4 regions of the Rhizobium sp. UBA1881 genome follow, and region 2 is predicted to be linked to each of the others. Evidence: predicted binding sites of a transcription regulator. Region 2 holds the regulator's gene; each other region holds the start of a gene.
What was found. The regulator PhoB, encoded in region 2, activates phosphate uptake and scavenging genes when phosphate is short. The targets are predictions, from matches to a motif close to TGTCATNNANCTGTCAT.
Positions count from the first base shown of each region.

Region 1 (4,750 bases), on a different contig from region 2:
CAGCGACAGCACCATGCCGCATACCGTCACCAGGGTGCTGAAGACGATAGTGGTCCAGAAGGCGTCGAGGTAGTAGCTGTCCTGAAACAGACGCCTGAAGTTTTCGAAGCCGACAAAGGTGCTGGAGATGCCGAACGGGTCAAGGCTCTGCAGCGAATACCACAGGGCTTCGCCCGCGGGCCAGAGGAAAAAGATAGCGGTAATCAGCAGCTGCGGCAGCACCAGCAGATAGGGCAACAGACTGGTGCGGAACACCGGGCGAGATGAAGACATAGCGTACTCTGTCTGAGAAAGAGAACAGGGTCGGCGCGCGCCGACCCTTTTACCGAACGGAATTACTTCACTTGCTGTTCAAAGCGGCGCAGCAGCTCGTTGCCGCGTTTCACCGCGTTATCCAGCGCTGCCTGCGGCGACTGTTTGCCGGTCCAGACGCCTTCCAGCTCCTCGTCGACCACGGTGCGGATCTGCGGCATATTGCCCAGACGCATGCCTTTAGTGAACGGCAGCGGATCTTTGTTCAGCATCTGACGCGTCGCGATATCCGCGCCAGGGTTCTTGTCATAGAAGCCCTGCTGCTTGCTCAGCTCGTAAGCCGCGGTGGTGATCGGCAGGTAGCCGGTTTTCTGGTGCCATTCGGCAGCGATTTCCGGCTGCGCGAGGAACTGCATAAACTCCGCGACGCCCTTATAGGTATCGGCGTTTTTGCCCTTCATCACCCACAGGCTGGCCCCGCCGATAATGGCGTTCTGCGGCGCGTTCGGCACGGTTTCGTCATACGGCATCATGCCGACGCCGTAGTTGAATTTGGCGTAGTGCTTGATATCCGCCAGCGAACCAGAGGAGGCGGTAGTAATACCGCAGTCGCCGTTATAGAACTTGGCGGTGGACTCGTCTTTACGGCCAAAGTAGGTGAAGTCGCCTTTCTTGTTCATATCCTCCAGCATCTGGATATGGCGTACCTGCACCGGCTTGTTAAATTCCAGCACCGCATCGGTGCCGTCGAAGCCGTTGTTTTTGCTGGCGACCGGCAAGGCGTGCCAGGCGCTGAAGTTTTCGATCTGGATCCAGCCCTGCCAGCCGCTGGCGTAGCCGCAGGTCAGGCCCGCTTTACGCAGCGCGTCGGCATCTTTCGCCAGCTCCTGCCAGGTTTTCGGCGGCTGGTCGGGGTTCAGGCCCGCTTTTTTAAAGGCGTCCTTGTTGTAGTAGAGCACCGGCGTGGAGCTGTTGAACGGCTGAGAAATCAGATGGCCGCTGGCATCGCTGTAGTAGCCCGCCACGGTCGGCACGAACTGTTTTTCGTCAAAGGGGATGCCCGCGTCCTGGAAAACCTGATGCACCGGCACGATCGCCTTCGAGGCCATCATGGTTGCGGTGCCAACTTCGTAAACCTGCAAAATGGCTGGCGCTTTGCCGGAACGTACCGCTGCGATGCCTGCCGCGAGGCTCTGCTCGTAGTTACCTTTGTAGGTTGGAACAATTTTATAGTCGGGATGCGCCTGGTTAAAACGTTGCGCCAGAGAGTCGACTTCTTTGCCTAACTCGCCCTCCATAGAATGCCAGAAAGGAATCTCAGTGGCGGCCAGCGCATTGCCGCTGATAGCCAGGCCCAGAACCGCACTCATCAGGCTACGACGAAAAGTAAACACGGACATAGAATTTTCCTGTGCAGGTAGGTACGCGCGATATCACGCATTTTTTGTTCGCGGTGTAACATGACACGGGGAAATGACGGATTAATAACAGATAAATGACAGCCGTATGACGGCAAGATGAAAGGGTTTAGCTGACCTTTTTAACAGACTACAGCCGCGGGCCATTGGCGACGCAGCCAGATTACGGACGGCCAGGGCACAGTCACCGGAGCGTACATGCAGTACGCGAGGATGACGAGCGCTGCCCAACCGCAATCTGGCAAGCCAGCCAGCCCTAGGCGCCTAAATAGGCGCTGCGGACGGCTTCGTTGGAGAGCAAGGCTTCCCCGGTATCTTCCAGCACCACATGGCCGTTTTCCAGCACATAGCCGCGATCCGCCAGCTTCAGCGCCTGATTGGCGTTCTGCTCCACCAGGAAGATAGTCATCCCCTCTTTGCGCAGCTGTTCGATGGTGTCGAAGATCTGCTGGATAATAATCGGTGCCAGTCCCAGCGAAGGCTCATCCAGCAGCAGCAGACGCGGCTGGCTCATCAGCGCGCGGCCGATCGCCAGCATCTGCTGCTCGCCGCCGGAAAGCTGGTTGCCGAGATTGCGGCGGCGTTCCTTCAGGCGTGGAAACATATGATACGATTCTTCGAGCGCCGTCTTCGGCCGCCCCTTCAGGCCTACAAAGAGGTTTTCCTCGACCGTCAGCGTTGGAAAGATGCAGCGTGCCTGCGGCACGTAACCCAGCCCTTGGTGCGCTCGCGCCGCACTCGGTATGGCCGTGACATCGGCAGAGCCTAGCTTGATACGACCGTCGTAGCGTTTAGTCTGCCCGGCAAGGGTGGCGAGCAACGTGGTCTTGCCCATGCCGTTACGGCCAAGCACCGCGAGCCGCGCGCCGGCTGAAACCGAGAAGGAAACATGTTCAAGGACGCGCGTCGGACCATAACCCGCCGACAGGTTTTCGACCTCAAGCGACGTGGCTGGCATTGGCATAGCTCCCGAGATAGGCTTCGCGCACGCGGGCGTCCCTGGTGACATCGGCAGGCGAGCCATCGAAAATGATGGCGCCGGCGGCGAGCACAATCACACGCTTGGCGAAGCGAAAGACAAGGTCCATGTCGTGCTCGATCATTAGCACGGCAAGATCGGCAGGCAGGTCTGCCAACGCCTGTTCGATACGACCGGTGTCGCTCTGTGGCACGCCGACGGCTGGTTCGTCGAGCAGGAGAACCTTAGGCTTAAGCGCCATGGCGACGGCGATCTCCAGCAGGCGTTGCTGGCCGTAGGCGATCTCGTTGACCTTGCGGTGCATCAGGTTCTCGAGGCCCAGCGTGTGCAGCATGCCGGTCACCTCATCCATGACACCAGGCATCGACAGGAAGTTGCCGAACATGCGGCCCGTCCGTCCGTCTCGCTGCAGGATGGCGAGCGCGACGTGCTCGGCGGGCGTCATGTCCTGGAAAAGCCGGGTGACCTGGAACGAGCGGACCAGCCCGCGCTTGACGCGGCCGGCCGCATCCACCCGGGTCACGGTCTCCCCGCCCAGGCGGACATCACCGGAATCGGGCGCCAGATTGCCGGTGACCAGATTGACGAAGGTGGTCTTGCCGGCGCCGTTCGGTCCGATCAGTGCGACGCGATCACCTGGATACATCGAGATCGAGACGTCGTTGGTAACGGCCAGGCCGCCGAAGGATTTCTTCAAATTGGAGACTTCGAAGACGGCGTTCATTCAACTGCCTCCGAACGTCGCGATAGCAGGCCGGCGGCTGTGCCATAGATACCCCTCGGTGCGAAAAGAACGACGAGGATCAAAAGCGCGCCCACCATAGTCAGCCAGTGGAAAGGGTTGGCGGCCGACACGTAATCCTCAAACAGTATGAAGATGACCGTTCCAGAAAGTGCTCCAAACAGCGAGCCAGTGCCGCCGAGCACGAGCATGACGAGGCTTTCAGCCGAGAGAGTGAACGAAAGGCTGTCGAGGCCGACGACCTGCGTCGAAATTGCGGTAAGGGCGCCGCCGACCCCGGCTACCGCACCCGATATCACATACATCTTCATCAGTGCGACCTTCGGCGATGCGCCCATCGCCTTGATGCGCAGCGGGTCTTCCTTGATGCCACGGCAGAGCATGCCGAAGGGAGAGCGCACCAGCAGGCGCAGCAACATGAAAACGACAAGTAGCAGCACGACGCCGAATACATAGGCGGTGTGGCCATAGAGATCGAACTCGAAATAGCCGAGCAGAGGATCGGCGGAAATGCCGGCGAGCCCGTCGCTGCCGCCCGTCCAGGAGGAGGCCTTGTTGGCCAACTCGTGGAAGAGGTTAATCAGCGCGATCGAAAGCACCAACTGAGGCAGCCCATGAGCGCGCAAAATGACAGCGCCGCAGATCAGCCCCGCGACCGCGCCGCCCAAGATCCCTGCCAGCGTCATCAGCAACGGATCGGTGACGCCGTAATGGGCGGAGACAATCCCGGCGGCATAGGCGCCACTGCCAAACAGGGCGGCATGGCCAAGCGTGGCAATGCCGCAATATCCGGTTACAAGGTCGAGCGACAGCACCAGTAGCGCAATGGCGATGAAGCGGGTCAAAAGCGCTAGGTTGTCGGGAAACAGTACGTAGCCGATGCTGGCAAGCACTATGATCGCGGCGATACCCGCGAGATCGCGACCCAAGGAGCGGTGGCGTCGGGAAGCGGCGGCGGTGGAGTTGGTGTTCATCGCGAGCGTCATCCTATTTTGTTCTTCCGGCGAAGCCACGCGGGAAGATGCAGATGATGGCGATGACGGCGAGGTAGAAGAAGAATTCGCCAAACTCGGGCATCAAATAGCGACCGGTCGTATCGATGCCGCCAAGCACCAGACAGGCAATCAATGCGCCGGGGATTGAACCGGCGCCGCCGACCGAGACGACGACCAGGAAGGTGACCATATAGCGCAGCGCGTAGTAAGGCTCGACTGGCAGCAGCTCTGCTCCGACAACACCCCCGAAGGCGGCGAGGCCGACGGCGACAGCAAAACTCAGCGCGTATATGATTTCAGTCTTTACCCCAAGTGCCGCCGCCATCGCGGCGTTGTCCACGGACGCGCGTAACTTCACCCCGAA
Region 1 is NZ_DDHH01000121.1:36,430-41,179, reverse strand. It holds gene ugpA (sn-glycerol-3-phosphate ABC transporter permease UgpA) at 1-273, opposite strand, end outside; gene ugpB (sn-glycerol-3-phosphate ABC transporter substrate-binding protein UgpB) at 336-1,652, opposite strand; gene B3605_RS15105 (ABC transporter ATP-binding protein) at 1,927-2,628, opposite strand; gene B3605_RS15100 (ABC transporter ATP-binding protein) at 2,609-3,373, opposite strand; gene B3605_RS15095 (branched-chain amino acid ABC transporter permease) at 3,370-4,377, opposite strand; gene B3605_RS15090 (branched-chain amino acid ABC transporter permease) at 4,379-4,750, opposite strand, start outside.
Region 1: ugpB (sn-glycerol-3-phosphate ABC transporter substrate-binding protein UgpB) is a predicted target of PhoB. The motif match lies at 1,737-1,753, and genes of this name have one in related genera.

Region 2 (4,750 bases):
CCATCATCGGTCTGGCGCACGCGCTCGGTGAAACCGCGCCGCTGCTCCTGATCGGCATGGTCGCCTTCGTTGCCAATGCGCCTGCCACCCCGATGGATCCCTCCACGGCTCTGCCAGTGCAGGTTTACATGTGGGCAAACGAAGCCGAACGCGCCTTTGTCGAGCGCACGTCTGGCGCCATCATCGTCCTGCTCCTGTTCCTGATCGTCATGAACCTCGGAGCCATCCTCTTGCGTCGTCGCTTTGAGCGCCGCTGGTAAACGGAGTAAACATCATGAACATGTTGACGGAAGCAGCAGTTGAGAAGGCGCTAGACCAGAAGATGAATACCATTCCGTATAAAATGATCGGCCAGGACGTCTCGGTTTATTACGGCGAAAAGCGCGCGCTTTTCGACGTGAAGCTGAACATCCGCGAAAACACCGTGACGGCTCTCATCGGTCCGTCGGGCTGCGGCAAGTCCACCTTCCTGCGCAGCCTGAACCGCATGAACGACACGATCGACAACTGCCGCGTCACCGGCAAGATCACGCTCGATGGCGATGATATCTACGATCCGGATATCGACGTCGTCGAACTGCGCGCCCGCGTCGGCATGGTGTTCCAGAAGCCGAACCCGTTCCCGAAGTCGATCTACGAAAACGTCGCCTACGGCCCGCGCATCCACGGTCTCGCCAAGGCGAAGGCCGACATGGACGTCATCGTCGAGCAGAGCCTGCAGCGCGCCGGCCTGTGGAACGAAGTCAAGGACCGCGTGCATGAAGGCGGCACCGGCCTTTCGGGCGGCCAGCAGCAGCGTCTGTGCATCGCGCGTGCGATTGCCGTCAGCCCCGAAGTCATCCTGATGGACGAGCCCTGCTCGGCGCTCGACCCGATCGCGACCGCCAAGGTCGAGGAGCTCATCCACGAGCTGCGCGAAGCCTACACGATCGTCATCGTCACGCACTCGATGCAGCAGGCAGCCCGCGTTTCGCAGCGCACCGCCATGTTCCACCTCGGCAACCTCGTCGAGGAGAACGATACCGACAAGATGTTCACCAACCCGGATGATCCGCGCACCCAGGATTACATCATGGGCCGCTTCGGCTGATCTCCGAAACCGGTAAACCTCAGGACATTCAAGGATAAGCCCCATGGCATCGACACATATCTATTCCGCCTACGACGATGATCTCAAGTTCCTGACGCGCCGCATATCCGAAATGGGCGGCCTCGCGGAACAGATGGTCGGCGACGCTGTTCGCGCGCTCGTCAACGGCGACACTTCGCTCGCCCAGAAGGTCATCTCCGACGACGTGATCCTCGATCACGCCGAGCGCGAGATCGGCGAAAAGGCGATCATCACCATCGCCCGCCGCCAGCCGATGGCCGCCGACCTTCGCGAAATCATGGGTTCGATCCGCATCGCGGCCGATCTCGAGCGCGTCGGCGATCTCGGCAAGAACACCGCCAAGCGCGTCATCGCTGTTCAGAGCACCGGCGTTCCGCGCAAGCTCGCCCGTGGCCTCGAGCATCTCTCCGAACTGGCACTCGTCCAGCTCAAGGAGGTTCTCGACGTCTACACCAGCCGCGTTGCAGATCGTGCCAAGTCGATCCGAGAGCGCGACGAGGAAATCGACGCGATGTACACCTCGCTGTTCCGCGAGATGCTGACCTACATGATGGAAGATCCGCGCAACATCACCAGCTGCACGCATCTCCTGTTCTGCGCCAAGAACATCGAGCGCATCGGCGACCACGCCACCAACATCGCAGAGACCATCTACTACATGGCTACCGGCGCCCAGCCGGAAGGCGAGCGTCCGAAGGACGACACCGCCAACACCGTCGGCGCGGTCACGGAATAAGCGTTCCGGACCCACGCCCCCAGGAGACCGAGACGAATGATCCCAAGAGTAGCAGTCGTTGAAGACGAAGAAGCACTGAGCGTGCTTCTTCGCTATAACCTTGAGGCCGAAGGCTTCGAAGTCGATACCATCCTTCGCGGTGACGAGGCCGAGATCCGGCTGCAGGAACGCACGCCTGACCTTTTGATCCTCGATTGGATGCTGCCCGGCGTATCCGGCATCGAGCTCTGCCGTCGCCTGCGCATGCGCCCGGAGACGGAGCGCCTGCCGATCATCATGCTGACCGCCCGTGGCGAGGAAAGCGAACGTGTTCGCGGCCTGTCGACCGGCGCCGACGACTATGTCGTCAAGCCGTTCTCGACACCTGAGCTCGTTGCCCGCGTCAAGGCGATGCTGCGCCGCGCCAAGCCGGAAGTGCTGTCCTCGCTGCTGAAGTGCGGCGATATCGAACTCGATCGCGAAACCCACCGCGTTCACCGCAAGAGCCGCGAAGTCCGCCTCGGACCGACCGAATTCCGCCTACTGGAATTCTTGATGTCGTCGCCGGGCCGCGTCTTCTCCCGCTCGCAGCTGCTCGATGGCGTCTGGGGCCATGACATCTATGTCGACGAGCGCACCGTCGACGTTCACGTCGGCCGCCTGCGCAAGGCGCTCAACTTCTCGAACATGCAGGATGTCATCCGCACCGTTCGCGGCGCTGGTTATTCGATGGAAGCGTAAGACGCTTCCATTTCATCCGGTCCAACGAAAAACGGGCCCCGCGAGGGCCCGTTTTCTTGTGTTCCTTATCCGGCTTTCCGGGTCATGCGACCCGGTTGGCGGCCTTGCGGCGCTCGTTGACCGGCTGGTAGGCCATGCGCTGGTGATAGGTGCAGTACGGCGAGTTGTCAGGGGACTCGCAGCCGCAGAAGTGGAAGTCATCCGTCAGCGGATCGCCGACCGGCCACTTGCACGTACGCTCGGTCAGTTCCGTGAGGCCTAGGCGGCGCGAGATCGGAACGACAACGTTGGAAGCCGGACGGTAACGGACTTCCTCGATCGCATCGATGTCCATCTCTTCCTTGAGAGCCACTGCGCCCTGCGGGCGGGCAACGGCGCGGCTTGGCGAGATGCGTGCGGAATTGAAGCTGTTGGCGGGGCGCGGGGTCGAAACCGCCGGGCGCTTCGGTGCCCGCGTCGCCGTGGTCGTGCCGCCGGCCTTGGCGCGGCCAGGCAGGTTCAGGCGGTGGACCTTGCCGATGACGGCGTTGCGGCTTACACCGCCAAGTTGTGCCGCAATCTGGCTGGCGCTCAGGCCTTCGGCCCAAAGCTTCTTCAGTCTCTCAACGCGCTCGTCTGTCCAGTTCATGCCCTGTCTCCGCCTTATTGCGTTGGTGTAGGCAGAATCCTTCACCCATGGCGCGGACGTGTCCGGACCAAGAAACGCTTGCTCGATTTTGGTGACTAGTTCCGCCGCATGCAGTCTAGTAATTGAGTTTTAACCTAGAGTGAGGGCGACTCCGTGACAAGAGTCGGTTGAATCGCGGCGAATCGATTTCTCGGTTTTCCCCAACTTGCTGGGTGGTAGAGTCATTTCTGCAACATTAGCTGTTGATAGCTCGCCGGCGCCCCGATGCTTGCTTGACGCATGCGACAAAAGCTCAGTTTTGTTGACATCGCACTGCGAAAAGACAATAGTGCCCCTCGCCGCCGAAAGGCGGCATTTTTCATTTCCGGGCACCCGCTTTTTAGCCGGAGTCCGGGCCATTGTTGAGCGAATGACAGGAGATCGCGCCATGGCTGAAGCCGCGCCGCTTTATGATACCTACTCTCGTGCCCCGCTGCGGTTCGAGCGAGGAGAGGGCGTGTGGCTGATCACCGAAACTGGTGAGCGATATCTCGATTTCGGCGCGGGCGTTGCCGTGACCTCCGTCGGCCATAGCCACCCGCACGTCGTCGGCGCGCTGAAGGATCAGGCCGAGAAGGTCTGGCACCTTTCCAACATTTACGAGATCCCCGGCCAGGAGCGCTTCGCCAAGCGGCTGACGGATGCAACCTTCGCGGATAAGGTGTTCTTCACCAATTCCGGCGCCGAGGCTCTGGAGTGCGCGATCAAGACCGCGCGCCGCTACCAGTATTCGAAGGGCCATCCCGAGCGCTTCCACATCATCACCTTCGAAGGCGCCTTCCACGGCCGCACGCTGGCAACGATCGCCGCCGGCGGCCAGGAAAAGTATCTCGAAGGCTTCGGCCCCAAGACGCCCGGTTTCGACCAGGTGCCCTTCGGCGATATCGAAGCCGTCCGTGCCGCCATCACCGATGCCACGGCCGGTATCCTGATCGAGCCGGTACAGGGCGAGGGCGGTATCCGCCCGGCAACCACGGAATTCATGAAGGCGCTGCGCCAGCTCTGCGACGAACACGGCCTGCTTCTGATCCTCGACGAGGTTCAGTCCGGCGTTGGCCGCACCGGCAAGCTCTTCGCGCATGAATGGTCCGGCGTCACGCCCGACATCATGGCGGTCGCCAAGGGCATCGGCGGTGGTTTCCCGCTCGGCGCCTGCCTTGCAACAGCTGAAGCAGCCTCCGGCATGAAGGCCGGCACCCATGGCTCGACCTATGGCGGCAACCCGCTCGCCATGGCCGTCGGCAATGCCGTGCTCGATGTCCTCCTCGAGGAAGGCTTCCTGCGCCACGTCAATGACGTCGCGCTCGTCTTCCGTCAGGGCCTCGCATCGCTGAAGGATCGTTTCCCCGATGTGATCGAGGACATCCGCGGCGAAGGCCTTATGCTCGGCGTCAAGGCGGCCGTTCCGTCGACTGAGCTCCTGCAGGCCATCCGCGCTGCCAACCTGCTGGCCATTCCGGCCGGCGACAACGTCATCCGTTTGCTTCCTCCGCTCGTCGTCACCGCTGACGAAGCC
Region 2 is NZ_DDHH01000152.1:18,625-23,374, reverse strand. It holds gene pstA (phosphate ABC transporter permease PstA) at 1-260, shown strand, start outside; gene pstB (phosphate ABC transporter ATP-binding protein PstB) at 275-1,090, shown strand; gene phoU (phosphate signaling complex protein PhoU) at 1,134-1,847, shown strand; gene phoB (phosphate regulon transcriptional regulator PhoB) at 1,884-2,567, shown strand; gene B3605_RS18275 (GcrA family cell cycle regulator) at 2,650-3,195, opposite strand; gene B3605_RS18270 (aspartate aminotransferase family protein) at 3,623-4,750, shown strand, end outside.

Region 3 (4,750 bases), on a different contig from region 2:
GTCCCACAGAACTTCGCCGGACCGGCCCTTCATCATCTGCGCGCCGACATCAAGAGAGGCGAACAATGGGTAGAAGGGCGAGGTGGAGGCGTGCTGCATGAAGCTTTCGTTAAAACGCCGATGCTCCACGCGCCGCTTCTGCCCTTCAATATGGCGATCCTTCATGTGGATCTGCGACGCTTGGGAAAAGCTAGCAAGCTGCTTGTGGGTAGACTGGGTGGCGATGATGCCGGGCGAGTCCGGGCCGAGATCGGCAAGCCCCATGGCGAAACGACCGGCATAAAGTGGGTGGAACTTCATGAACCCGGCCCAGGCTTCGTCGAACAGAATGTAGTCGCAAAGGTGACCGATGGATTTAAGGATCATCTCTGCATTATGGATGGTGCCGTCATAGGTGCATTGCTCGACGACGGCGACGCGGAATGGCCGCGGTTTTTGCCAGGCATCAGTATCCTTGACGAGAGGATTGGCTCGAATGCGCTCTCGCAGTGCCGTCTCGTCCAGTGACGCATAGTCAATTGGGCCAATGAGACCGTGCGCATTGCGTTTGGTCGGCAGATAGATGGGAATGCCACCCGATATCATGAGCGCGCCATGGTGAGCGGCTTTATGGTTGTTTCGGTCAAACAGGACGAGGTCGCCATCCGTAACAAGGGCGGAAAGTGCAACCTTGTTTGAAGTGGATGTTCCGTTGAGCACGAAATAGGTCTTCTCTGCACCGAAGATTTTCGCTGCTTCCTTCTGCGCCGCCAGCGCTGGTCCCTCGTGGGTCAGTAGGTCACCGAGGTCGAGCACGGAATTGTCGAGGTCGTCGCGGAATACAGCTTCGCCGAGGTGCTCCATGAACACGCGGCCGATCGGGCTACGACTGTAGAACACGCCGCCATTATGCCCGGGACAGGTCCAAAGATGGTTGCCTTCTTCGGCATAGTCGACAAGCGCACCGAAAAAAGGTGTCTTCAGCGTTTCGGCGTATTGTTTAAGACGGCTGATGAGGTTTTTCGCGATGAAAGCAGGTGTTTCCTCAGACAAGAAAACATAGCCATCTATGAAGTCGAGCACCTCGACGGGCACATCTTCGAAACGCTTGCCGCGGATTAGCAGGATGATAGGGAAATCCAGTCCGCGGCGGCGCATCAGGTTTATTAGGTGAGAGGTCTTGCCTTCAAGACCCTTCTTGCCCCAGTCGACCATCATGCAGCCAATGGCGGCGTCGGTCTGGACGACGATCTCGGCGTCATCCAGATTGCGGGCACGCACCACTTCAAAGCCGGAACGCTCAATCTCTTGGATAATCTGTTTGTAACGAACGCCTTCCAGGTCATCGCTGTCGAAAGAGGGCGTTGCGAACAGGAAGTTAAAGCGTCTGAAATAATCCATGCCAGCATCCAAGATTAATCGGACGCAAGATGTCGCCTTATTTTATGACGGTGCTGTGACAATGGCGGGAAGTTCACCAGTAAGAGCAGGAAAGAAATGTTTGCTCAGAACCTCAACCGCCCCTCACTCCTGCGGCGACCGTCGGGTTTTTGGAAGCTGCAATTTACTAAGTTGCATCGTATATAATCGCGCGCAAAAGAGACGCGTGCGCCCACCGTCTCCGCTTTTGACGGATAAAATTCGAGCCCTCGTTCTCCGGCGCTCGCAATAAGAGTCAACTGCAGAAAAACGTTTACAGGTGGCAGACGATGACTTGCGCCTCTTCGGCTCGGTAGCTCTAAATATCAAGCTATTCTATGCGGCCGCAGGGGCATTTCCCATAGCTGTCCAGTCGACACGGCCAGACTGGAGCGTGAATGTCTGTTCGCAGGCAGCTATGGCGCAGCCGTTTCACGGTTTTGGGTTTCTTTTACTAGGAAGGGTTGGGGCAAGGCGTGGCAGGAAGATTGCCAAGAAGCCTGCAATTGGAATGAATGAGCAGATCTGGTAAACCCCTTCGATTCCGATCTTGTCAGTCAGGCTGCCCAGAAATGCCGCGGCGATACCACCAATTGCGAAGTTTAGTCCGTAGAACATGCCGCCAATCAGACCAATACGCTTGGGCACAAGATCCATCGCGTAAATCATTATGGAGGCAAACGCGCTTGCCATGACAAGATTGATGCCAATCGTGAGTACGCCCGTCCAGAAAAGATCGGCGTAGGGCAGCAACATTGTCAAGGGCAGCGGCCCCAGGATCGAAATCCAGATAATCCGATATCTGCCCATCCGGTCCCCTACGATGCCGCCAAGTAGGACGCCTGCAGCCGAAGAGATGAAGAATACGAACAGCATCAACTGGGATGTCGACACAGATATGTCGAAGCGGTCGATCAGGTAGAAGGTGTAGAAGGACCGGAAGCTTTCAAGATAGGTCAGCTTCGATCCCATTAACAGCGTCAGAACAATGAGGCCGATGGTGACGGTCCCGCGAGAGTGCTCCTTTCGCCCGCCCTTGGCATTTGAACTGCGGGCCGCGGCCTCGAACTGGGACTGGATCGACCAATACTGACGAGCGCTCCATCCAAGAAGAAGCATGGCGAGCAAGATCATTGATGAGAAGAAGACTAGACTGTGCCTGCCATTCGACACGATGAAGATGGCCGCGCAGAGCGGACCAAGGGCGCCACCTATCTGTCCACCAACCTGAAAGATGCCTTGCGCCAGGCCTTGTCTCCCACCAGAGGCATAACGTGCAGCGCGCGTAGCTTCCGGATGGAAGATTGATGAGCCGATGCCCACGAGCGTTACTGATACCAAGATTAGTACATATGATGATGCATAGGCTAGGCTGATCAGGCCCGCGAGCGTGAAGGCCATTCCGAATACGGCCGAGTAGGGCAGAGGATGGCGGTCAGTGTAGAGGCCGATTGCTGGCTGCAGCAACGCGCCTGCAATCTGGAACACCAGCGTTATGATGCCGATCTGCATGAAGTCGAGCGAGAAATTGGACTTCAATATGGGGTAGACCGCGGGTAAGCGACTGGATGGTGTCGTTGCAGAGGTGAGACAGGCCCAACGACAACAGGACCAGCAGATGCACACGTGGCTGTGAAACGACGGACGGCGCCGTCTCCGAAACGCTCATTCTTTCCTCCAATGGGCTAGAAGCCCCACTCCCTCCCGATTTGTTTAATGAAGCAAAGTGGACCCGTCGAGCCCCTCCGTCGACACTGTCGCAAGATTGGCCGGGCGCCCCCTGTCTCTGCACCGACCTTTCTGTGTCGTTGTTTAGGCCGACTTGAGGTATGCCTCGTCTGCTTGCGAGTTCGCCGCGCTGATTCTTTTTGACGCCTCTCTCGGTAGTTGAGCCTGGACTTCCGTTTGTCAGGACGACAGGAAGGATCGGGGATCATGTTCTCCAACGGAGAAACACAGATTGCCCGATCCCTTTCCATCGACCGTTTGGTTCCTACTTCCCGAAGCTCTTAGCTTGAGATGCCGCCAACCCGAGTAAATCCAGGAGGCTTGAAATGGCAGATAGGATGTCTGAGCGTGCGAAGGTTGACTTGGACGCCATCATACAACAGCTCTACAGCATCGCACCTGAGGTGGATAAGCTCGCTGCAATTTGCGGGAGAGCGTTGCAACAAAACGTGGATGCGGACGGTGACTATATCTCGCAACGATCTGTGAAGGCCCTTTCTGACATCCAGAAAGCAATCTCATTCTTGTACGCTTCGGGGCATGCGGCCATGACAGAGAGGGACCGTTTCTTCGGCGGACGGAAAATCGAGCCATGACATGCGATCTGACCGAATGAAATCAAATTCCAATTACGCTGGCCAATGTGTGATGTCGGGGCAGAAGTTTGCCCCTTTTTCCTAGCGGAATAGCGGTAACCGACGTCATTGGATAATAGTCGCGTCACTCCATAGCCGCTTCGCGCCGACAAACGCCAGCCGATTGTCACCACGGCGGCATCCATCTGGCAGCTCGTCCAACTCATCGACCTGACCTCCACCGATTACGATGTAGTCCGGCAGGAGAGCCGCCTGCAAACGAGCAACAACGTCAAAAACAGAAGCTTTCCATTTCTTCGCGCCCCTGCGTTCGAGGCCGCGCCTCCCCACGTAATCCTCAAAAGTGCCGTGTTTTTTGTATGGCAAGTGAGCAAGCTCAAGTGGTTGCCCAACATTTTCGATAACCATCGCTGAACCCAAGCCTGTTCCTAGGCCTAGGAAAAGCAGCCTACCGCCTTCGTAGCTGCCAATCGCTTGCATTAGTGCATCGTTGACCAATTTAACCGGCTTTCCGAACGCCTCAGCGAAATCGAAATCCTTCCAGCCGGGACCAAGGTTGACAGGCTCTAGTGACGGTCGATTATTCTTAACCGGGCCAGGATAGCCAATCGACAGAACGTCGAAGGAAATCCCCTCAGAGAGTTGTTTGATAGCGTCGACTGCGTGTTTCGCAGACAATGAAGCCCCCGACTTCACTTTGCGCTCGTCGTAGCCATCCTTCATTATCTTGATATGGTTTCCGCCGATATCGACGGCAAGAACTTGTTGGTCCGCGACCTGGTCAACCTTGGTATGTGTCATCAAGCTTCCTGCGTTGTGCGACTGGTTGGATAGATCTCGTTGGGTTCCCCGAATTATCAAGGGCTACTGCGAGACAAGGAGCCGTCACAGTCTGTCTTTGTGCATTTTGACGACGAGATATCCGTGCGTGATACGCGCTTAGACAGAGATCACGCTCCTTTCTCATGAGGTTCGAGAAGGCGCGGGCGATTTGCGGCAGCGCCCGTGTTGGGTTTCAGCTTGTCTGA
Region 3 is NZ_DDHH01000002.1:30,710-35,459, reverse strand. It holds gene B3605_RS00175 (Orn/Lys/Arg decarboxylase N-terminal domain-containing protein) at 1-1,380, opposite strand, end outside; partial or broken gene B3605_RS00170 (MFS transporter) at 1,831-3,067, opposite strand; gene B3605_RS00165 (hypothetical protein) at 3,453-3,722, shown strand; gene B3605_RS00160 (ROK family protein) at 3,828-4,523, opposite strand; gene B3605_RS00155 (glycoside hydrolase family 15 protein) at 4,738-4,750, opposite strand, start outside.
Region 3: B3605_RS00175 (Orn/Lys/Arg decarboxylase N-terminal domain-containing protein) is a predicted target of PhoB. The motif match lies at 1,425-1,441, and genes of this name have one in related genera.

Region 4 (4,750 bases), on a different contig from region 2:
GGACTGAACCGTCATCGAGCCGCCATCCTGGCTGGTGGCGAGCAGAACTTCCGAGCCGTCGGAGAGCTTGCGCACGATGTCGTAGAGAAGATGGGCGGGAACCGTGGTGGCGCCGGGCTGCTCGACGTTGGCGGGCGTCGCTTCCGTCACTTCCAGATCGAGGTCGGTCGCCTTCATGTCGAGGTTCTGGCCATCGGCGCGCAGCAGGATGTTCGACAGGATCGGGATCGTGTTGCGGCGTTCAACCACGCGGTGAACGTGGTTCAGCGACTTCAAAAGGTTGGACCGCTCAATAGTAATACGCATGGGATGCTACCGCTTTCGACCGTTACTGCCCGGGCGCGCTTGAACGCGCCTGAATAATGCCTTTCCCAAAAGCTGGGATCGGAGGATTGGACGCGCAAAATGGCAGAATTTTGCGGACGAATGCAAGAGGCGCAAAGGTCGCTGCCCCAGCAATTGCCATTTTCGCTGCGGATGCTCACAGAAATCACCGTTACCGGCGAAGTCCTGCCCCTTGCCGAAGAGAAAGGTGTCGCCCATAAAGGCCGGAAGCCAGAAAGGGCAGACATATCTTGAGCAATGACGACGCGACGACAGAGGGCGGCAGGCAGCGCAGCTTCCGCCTGCACAACATGGCCGTTCCCGCCCGCCCGCAGGAGCCCGGCCTCTATCTCGTCGCGACGCCGATCGGCAATCTCGGCGACATAACGCTGCGCGCGCTGGAAACGCTGGCCGGCGCTGATGTGCTCGCCTGCGAGGACACCCGCGTCACCCGCGTGCTGCTCGATCGCTACGGCATCCAGAACCGCCCCTACGCCTATCACGAGCACAATGCCGACGAAGCTGGCCCCCGCCTGCTTGCGGCGCTCGAAGCGGGCAAGTCCGTGGCGCTGGTCTCCGATGCCGGCACGCCGCTGGTCTCCGACCCCGGTTACCGCCTCGCGCAATCGGCGATCGAAGCCGGCTATCGGGTGATCCCGATCCCTGGCGCATCGGCGCCGCTGGCGGCCCTTGTCGGCTCCGGCCTTCCGAACGATGCCTTCCTGTTCGCCGGATTTCTTCCGACCAAGGACAAGGCCCGCCGCGACCGCCTGTCTGAATTCGCCGCCACGCCGGCGACACTGATGTTCTTCGAATCCCCGCACCGCATCGGCGCCACGCTCATTGCCGCCGCCGACGTTCTCGGCGGCGATCGCCCGGCATCCGTCTGCCGCGAGCTCACCAAGAGCTACGAGGAATTCCGTCGGGGCACGCTCGCCGAACTCGCCGCTCACTATGCCGATGTCGATAATGTCAAAGGCGAGATCGTCCTCGTCATCGGCCCGGCGCCGGAGCGCGCGATCGAGGAAACGGATATCGACGCCATCCTCGCCGATCTCTCGCAGACGCTGCCGACCGCCAAGGCCGCCGCCGAGGCCGCCCGCATCACCGGCCTCCCGCGCAAGGAGCTCTACCAGCGCCTTCTCGACCGAAAGGCGGGCGATGTCAGGTAACGACGCTACGGACCCGCATCAAAAGGGTCTTCGCCGCAAGGCACTGCGTCGGGGTCATGTCTCCGAATACATCGCCGCTTTCTATCTCATCCTCAAAGGCTACCGCATCGTCGCGCTGCGCTATCGCACGCGGCTTGGCGAGATCGACATCATCGCCCGCAAGGGCGATCTGGCCGTCTTCGTCGAGGTGAAGGCGCGCCGCGACCAAGGCGCGGCCGTCGATGCCGTCTCGCATCTCGCGCAAACCCGCATCCGTGGTGCCAGCGATCTCTGGCTCTCCCGCCAGCGCGACCATGCCCGCTTGTCTCAACGCTACGACATCGTCGCCATCTTGCCCGGTCGGTGGCCGGTCCATTTGCGCGATGCGTTCTGATCGCTTTCGTTAGCTGAGTAAATTCTTCGGAATTTGTAATCGGCCCGTCACAAAACTGTTAAGGAGGTGTCACAATAGGCCTCTATTGCGTCCTCACGCCAACAACGGTGGAGAGGGTTTTTCATGTTTAAGTCGATTTCATTGGCCGCTGCTGCGGTTGCTTTGTCCGCTTCCGCGTCCTTTGCTGCAACCGAAGTGACCTGGTGGCACGCCATGGGTGGCGAGCTTGGCAAGAAGCTCGAGGAAGTTGCCCAGAAGTTCAACGACAGCCAGAGCGAATACAAGATCGTTCCCGTCTACAAGGGCACCTATCCCGAGACGCTGACGGCCGCTATCGCCGCTTTCCGCGCCGGCCAGCAGCCCGCCATCGTTCAGGTTTTCGAAGTCGGCACCGGCACGATGATGGCTGCCAAGGGCGCCGTCTACCCGGTCTACCAGCTGATGAAGGACGAGGGTGAGCCTTGGGATCCGTCGAAGTTCCTGGCGCCTGTTGTCGGCTACTATTCCGACGCTGAGGGCAACATCCTGTCGATGCCGTTCAACTCGTCGACCCCGATCCTCTACTACAACAAGGACGTCTTCAAGAAGGCCGGCCTCGATCCTGAAGTCGCCCCGAAGACCTGGGCCGAGCTTGCCGAAATGGGCAAGAAGATCGTCTCTTCCGGCGCTGCCAAGTGCGGCTTCACCATGTCCTACGGCGCGACCTGGGTTGGCCTGGAAAACTACTCCGCCATCCAGAACCTGCCTTACGGCACCCAGCAGAACGGCTTCGGCGGCATGAACGCCGAGTTCACCTTCAACGGCCCGAACCAGGCCAAGTTCTGGGATCACCTCAAGACCTGGCAGGATGAAGGCGTCTACAAGTATGGCGGCCCGAGCGCCGGTGCTGACGCTGCTCCGCTCTTCTACTCGCAGCAGTGCGCAGCCTACATGAACTCGTCCGCTTCGCGCGCCGGCGTCATCAACAATGCCAAGGACTTCAAGGTCGGCTTCGCGCCGATGCCTTACGACGACACGGTCACGAAAGACCCGAAGAACTCGATCATCGGCGGCGCAACGCTGTGGGTTCTGAACGGTCAGAAGGACAAGGCTGTCTACAAGGGCGCCGCCAAGTTCTTCACCTACCTGTCGCAGCCTGAAGTCCAGGCCGATTGGCACCAGTTCACCGGCTACCTGCCGATCACCAATGCTGCTTACGAGCTTGGTCAGAAGCAGGGCTACTACGAAAAGAACGCCGGTTCTGACATCGCCATCAAGCAGATCATGCGCGGCACGCCGTCCGAAAACTCCAAGGGCGTTCGCTTCGGCAACCTGACGCAGATCCGCGACGTCATCGACCAGCAGTTCGAAGCCGTTCTCAACGGCAAGAAGACCGGTCAGGAAGCGCTCGACGAAGCCGCAAAGCAGGGCAATGCCAAGCTGCGCGAATTCGAAGCCGCGAATTCCAACTAAGGGTCGCTCCCTCCGTCAGCCCTCTCCGGCCCGTCCGGGGAGGGCATTTTCCTTGAGGGGTCATGCATGCAAACCAAACGCACCGTCTTCCAAAGCCGTCTCCTGCCTTATTTCCTGATCGCGCCGCAGCTGCTCATCACGATCGTCTTCTTCGTGTGGCCGGCGGTTCAGGCCGTATGGCAGTCCTTCCTGCGCCAGGATCCCTTCGGTCTGAAGGACACCTTCGTCGGTTTGGCGAACTACACGCGCTTGCTGCAAGATCCGGATTATCTGAATTCGCTGACCGTCACCTTCGTCTTCTCGATCGGTGTCACCGTGCTGTCGATGGGGTTGTCGCTGCTCTTCGCGATCTGCGTCAACCGCGTGATCCGCTCGCAGCGCTTCTATACGACGCTTCTGGTCTGGCCCTATGCCGTGGCCCCGGCCGCATCCGGCCTGCTCTGGTGGTTCATGTTCAACCCCAGCGTCGGTATCATTCCCTATGTGCTGGAACATTTCGGCTACAGCTGGAACCACCGCCTGAACCCGAACAACGCGATGATCCTGATCATCATCGCCGCCGCCTGGAAGCAGATCTCGTACAATTTCCTGTTCTTCGTCGCCGGCCTGCAGTCGGTCCCGCATTCGCTGACCGAAGCCGCCGCGATCGATGGCGCCGGTCCCATCAAGCGCTTCTGGACGGTGGTCTTCCCGCTGCTGTCGCCGACCACCTTCTTCCTGGCTGTCATCAACATCACCTACGCGATGTTCGACACCTTCCCGATCATCGACGCGGCCACCTCGGGCGGTCCGTCGCAATCGACCAACATCCTTGTCTACAAGGTCTATGCCGATGGTTTCGTCGGTCTCAATCTCGGCCCGTCGGCCGCGCAGTCGGTCGTGCTGATGCTGATCGTGGTCGTCCTGACCGTCGTCCAGTTCCGCTGGATCGAGCGCAAAGTGCAGTATTGAAGCGAGAGCCAGCCATGGTCGAGAACCGTCCCTTCCTCAATTTCCTCACCCACTTCGTGCTGATCATCGGGATCGGCATGGTGGTGTTTCCCGTCTATCTCGCCTTCATCGCCTCGACGCGCGGTCCCTCGGACTTCTTGACCGGCGTCGTGCCGATGACGCCGGGCCACCAGATGCTCGAGAACTACGGCGTGCTGCTCGGCACCGGCGCCTCCAACGCCGGCGCACCGCCATTCCTCCTGATGCTCGGCAACAGCCTGGCGATGGCCATCCTGGTCGCGATCGGCAAGATCGCGATTTCGATCATATCGGCCTTCGCCATCGTCTATTTCCGCTTTCCCTTCCGCACGGTCGCCTTCTGGATCATCTTCATGACGCTGATGCTCCCCATCGAGGTGCGCATCCTGCCGACCTACAAGGTCGTTGCCGATCTCGGCATGTTGAACTCCTATTCCGGCCTCGTCATTCCCGTCATTGC
Region 4 is NZ_DDHH01000092.1:3,464-8,213, reverse strand. It holds gene dnaN (DNA polymerase III subunit beta) at 1-306, opposite strand, end outside; gene rsmI (16S rRNA (cytidine(1402)-2'-O)-methyltransferase) at 636-1,496, shown strand; gene B3605_RS11120 (YraN family protein) at 1,486-1,869, shown strand; gene ugpB (sn-glycerol-3-phosphate ABC transporter substrate-binding protein UgpB) at 1,993-3,321, shown strand; gene ugpA (sn-glycerol-3-phosphate ABC transporter permease UgpA) at 3,388-4,272, shown strand; gene ugpE (sn-glycerol-3-phosphate ABC transporter permease UgpE) at 4,287-4,750, shown strand, end outside.
Region 4: ugpB (sn-glycerol-3-phosphate ABC transporter substrate-binding protein UgpB) is a predicted target of PhoB. The motif match lies at 1,904-1,920, and genes of this name have one in related genera.